2 regions of the Streptomyces sp. NPDC050264 genome follow, and region 1 is predicted to be linked to the other one. Evidence: riboswitches for the same ligand, from Rfam matches in the RefSeq annotation. Region 1 holds a riboswitch; the other holds the start of a gene.
What was found. A riboswitch is a leader RNA that binds a small molecule or an ion and turns the genes downstream of it on or off. The one in region 1 is predicted to bind cobalamin.

Region 1 (2,195 bases):
CGCGCTCGGGGTCGGCCACGTAGGCCGGGAGCCCGTCCTCGTCGATCTCCTTGAAGGAGAACGGGACGGTGATGAGGCGCCCGTCGAACTCCGGCACCGCGATCTGGCTCGCGGCGTCCAGCGGCGAGACACCCTCGTCGTTCTCCGCCCAGTCCGCACGGGACGAGGTCAGGCACAGGGCCTGGAGGATCGGCACGTCGAGGTGGGTGAGGGCGCCCGCGTCCCACGACTCGTCGTCACCGCCGGCGCTCGCCTCCGCGGGGCGCGTGCCGCCCGCCGCGAGGACCGTCGTCACGATCGCGCCGACGGGGCGCAGCGCCTCGATGAGCTCCGGTTCGGGGGCGCGCAGCGAGGCCACGTACAGCGGCAGTGGCCGGGCCCCGGCGCGCTCGATCTCCTCGCACAGGGCGTGCACGAAGGCCGTGTTGCCGCTCATGTGGTGGGCGCGGTAGTAGAGCACGGCGATCGTCGGACCGTCGCTCCGCGAAGGGGTCCGCTCCAACGGGCCCCAGGTCGGCGCGGGCGCCGGGGCCTCGAAACCGTGGCCGGTCAGCAGCACCGTGTCGGAGAGGAAGCGCGCCAGCTGGCCGAGGTTGGCCGGGCCGCCGTGCGCCAGGTACTTGTGGGCCTCGGCGGCGATGCCGACCGGGACGGTCGAGGCCGCCATCAGCTGGGCGTCCGGCGCCTGTTCACCACTGAGCAGCACCAGCGGGATTCCGGCCGCGGTCAGCCGGTCGATGCCGTCCTGCCAGGCACGGACCCCGCCGAGGAGCCGTACGACGACGAGGCCGACACCGTCGAGGAGCGCGGGAAGCTCCGTCTCGACGTCGAGCCGGGAGGGGTTCGCGAAGCGGTACGTGACCGGGCCGTCGGCGGCGTCCGCGACGGCGGCGTTCGCCGCGCGGGCGCTGAGCAGGTCGGTGTCGGACGTCGAGAGGAGCAGGAGCTGCGCGGGCTCCGGGGACTGCGAGGGCTCCGAGGGCTGCTGGGGCATGCGTCGTCTGGCCTTCCTCGGGGTGTCCGCGCCCCGGGTGGTCGTTGGACGGCGGGAGTTCCTGGCTCACCCTCATGTATGAGAGGGCTCACAGTGGCGGGACCGCGCCGGAATCGCACCGGGCTTCCTCCCCTGTCGCCGTCGCTGGCGATGGCGGCGGGCCGGACGGGACCGCCGCGGTTCATCGTACGGGGCGGGGGCGTGACCTGGTACGGGATGCCCGTCACAGGCGGTGGGTATGCTCCGTCGCATGCCCGCCTCCCCCATACCCGACGATCCCGGTGCGCCCGGAACATCCGGAACGTCCCGGGATGACGCCTGCCCCGGCGCGCTGCGGCTGCACGCGGCGGACGACGGGTTCCTGGCGCGGATCCGGATCCCCGGCGGGGTCCTCGACGTGGCACAGGCGCGGGCCCTGGCCGACGCGGCCGGGCGGCTCGGGGACGGGACGCTGCATCTCACCTCGCGGGGCAACGTGCAGTTGCGCGGCTTGCGGGGCGGGTGCGGTGGTGAGCTGGCGGAGGTTCTCGTCGGGGCCGGGCTGCTGCCCTCCGCCGCGCATGAACGGGTCCGCAATGTGGTGGCCTCGCCGATGTCGGGGCTCGACGGGGGCGGGTTCGTCGACGTACGCGGATGGTTGACCGGGCTCGACGCGGAGCTCTGTGCGAGTTCCCTCACCCCCGAGCTGTCCGGGCGGTTCCTCTTCGCGCTGGACGACGGGCGGGGGGATGTGGCCGGGCTCGGGCCCGACGTTCTGCTGCGCGGGCTTGCGGGGGGTGGGGGCCTGCTCTCCGTCGGCGGGGCGGGGTTCTTTGTGCGGTACGCGGAGGGGGCGCGGGCGGCGGTTGTCGCCGCCGAGGTCTTTGTGCGGGCGGCCCGTACGGTTTCCGGGCGGCGGGTGTGGCGGGTCCGTGAACTGGGCTTGGCCGAGGCGGAGTTGGCGACTCTGGTCGCCGAGGAGCTGGCTGCGGCGGGGATCGCGGCGAGCCCCCTCAGGGGCGCGAGCAGCCACGACGGCGCCGCACCCGCGAACGCTCCGCAAGCCCCTACGGCGCCGAGGCCACGGGGCTCCGCCCCGGACCCCGCTCCTCAATCGCCGGAGGGGCTGGATTTCGCGGACCCCGCACTCCACCCGCCGAAGCAGGTGAACTTGGCCGGCTCCGCGCCCCAACCGCCGAAGAAGATGAACTTGGCGGACTCC
Region 2 (2,195 bases), on a different contig from region 1:
GCGCCCTGGTACCGCAACTTCTACCGGTACGGCATGGAGACCCCGTTCGCGTTCCGCGCACCGGACGAGATGAGCTGCGTGCCCCACCGCGGCGGCGACGACAAGCGGCTGTTCCTGCTGAACCACTTCATCACCGACAACGGCGGCAGCCGGCTCGACGCGGGCACGGTCAACACCCGCGGCTTCGTGCTCGACCGGGCACGCAGGTGCGAGCGGGAGCGCGGCAGGCCCGTCACGTTCGTCGCCGTCGACTACACCACGATCGGTGACGCCGTCGGCGCCGTGGCCGCGCTCAACGCCGGGCGCCGACCGCCGCGCCCACGGGTCAGAAGTGGGTGGCGATCCCGAAGGCCCGGCGCAGCTGTGCCATGTCGTGCCGGTCGTGGTCCGCGGGCTCGTACCCCTGGTGGAAGCGGACCTGCTGTTCGGCTGAGAGACACGGCACAGGCTCTCCCGCGACGGTGCCGGTGACGAAGACGTGCGCGGGGTAGCCGAACGGCCGCTCCGGGTCGAAGGAGGCCTGCCGGGCGGAGCCGTCGTCGGCGAAGTGCAGAGGATGCAGGTCGAGTTCGCGGCCGTCCGCGTGCGTGACGACGAAGCGGACGGGACGCCAGTCCAGGGTCTCGACGAATCCGGCGCCGGCGAGGGCGGCGAGCACGGCGGGTTCCTGCTCGTGGCGGTGCATCAGGTCGAGATCCCGATGCTCCCGGGTCTCCGCGCCGACCAGCGCGTCGATGCCCCAGCCGCCCCCGATCCACACGTCCGCTCCGGCCCGCCGCAGCAGGGCGAGGACCACCAGCACATCGTCGGCTGTCATCATCCGACGCAGGGTAGGGGCCCGCGTCACGAACGGCGAGCGGGTTACCGCCGCTCGACCGCTCTCCCGGAACGGGCCCGGACCACCGTCCGATGGCTGGTCAGGCCCGTGATACCTTCCGAAAGCCAGTCGTACCCATGTGCGTATCGTACGTGCACGGGTCAGGGAATCCGGTGGAAATCCGGAGCTGACGCGCAGCGGTGAGGGTGACGGGCGGAGCCACTGCCACTGGACCGGTGTACCGGTCCGGGAAGGCGCTCCGTCCGGACGATCCCGAGTCCGAAGACCTGCTGGCGGCCTCCGTGACCGGCACGCGGCCGGGGGTGAACCGTAGGCCGGCTCCGCGTATGGGCCCTGGACGCAGAGGAAGTTCCGTGCCTTTCGCACGTCAAATCCGCCGTTTCGCACCGCTGTTGGCGGGTGCCTTGCTGCTCACGGCATGCGGCGGCGCGGGCTCCGGCACCGCGGACCGCTCGGGCGGCGCGGATTCCGCCGTGACCCTCGACAACTGCGGCACGAAGGTCCGGGTCGCACACGCCCCGCGTCGCGCCGTCGCCCTGGACCAGGGATCGGCGGAGATCATGCTCTCGCTCGGCCTCGCCGACCGGATGGTGGGGACCGCGACGTGGACCGATCCCGTCCTGAAAGGGCTGGAGGAGGCGAACGCGAAGGTGCCGCGGCTCGCCGACCGCTATCCGTCGTTCGAGAAGGTCCTGGACACCGAGCCGGACTTCGCCGCCGCCTCGTTCACGTACACCCTCGGCAAGGGCGGGGTGGCGCCGCGCGAGCAGTTCGAGAAGCTCGGCGTGCCCACCTACCTCTCCCCCACCGACTGTGCGGGCAAGGACAACAGCGGTGACGGCGACGGCGTGCGCAGCAGCGCGCTGACCATGGACACCGTCTACGGCGAGATACGCGATCTGGCACGGATCTTCGACGTGGAGGAGCGCGGACAGAAGCTCGTCGCCGACCTCACGTCCCGTGTCAGCAAGGCCACTTCGGGGGTCGATGCCGACGGCGTGAGCGTCCTGTACTGGTTCGCCAACTCCGACTCGCCCTATATGGCGGGCTGTTGCGGCGCGCCCGGCATCGTCACCAAGGAGCTCGGCGTGCGCAACGTCTTCGACGACACGCACGAGGAGTGGCCGCAGATCAACTGGGAGACCGTCGCGGACCGCGACCCCGACGTCCTCGTCATCGGCGATCTGACCCGCCGCTCACAGTCAGCGGAGTCCGCCGCGCAGAAGATCAAGTTCTTGGAGTCCGACCCGGTCACCAAGGAGATGACCGCCGTCCGCGAGAAGCGGTACGTGCTGCTGAAGGGCCAGGATCTGAACCCGACGATCCGCACCGTGGACGGTGTGGAGAAGGTGGCGGC

Region 2: another riboswitch for cobalamin. It lies ahead of AB0J02_RS31850 (ABC transporter substrate-binding protein); the one in region 1 lies ahead of cobN (cobaltochelatase subunit CobN).

Annotation. Positions count from the first base shown of each region.
Region 1 covers NZ_JBFAKV010000003.1:246,802-248,996, forward strand. The annotation lists gene cobN (cobaltochelatase subunit CobN) at 1-994, opposite strand, end outside; cobalamin riboswitch at 1,027-1,185, opposite strand; gene AB0J02_RS06285 (cobalamin biosynthesis protein CobG) at 1,245-2,195, shown strand, end outside.
Region 2 covers NZ_JBFAKV010000022.1:49,839-52,033, reverse strand. The annotation lists partial or broken gene AB0J02_RS31860 (hypothetical protein) at 1-306, shown strand, start outside; gene AB0J02_RS31855 (amino acid transporter) at 326-820, opposite strand; cobalamin riboswitch at 927-1,127, shown strand; gene AB0J02_RS31850 (ABC transporter substrate-binding protein) at 1,192-2,195, shown strand, end outside.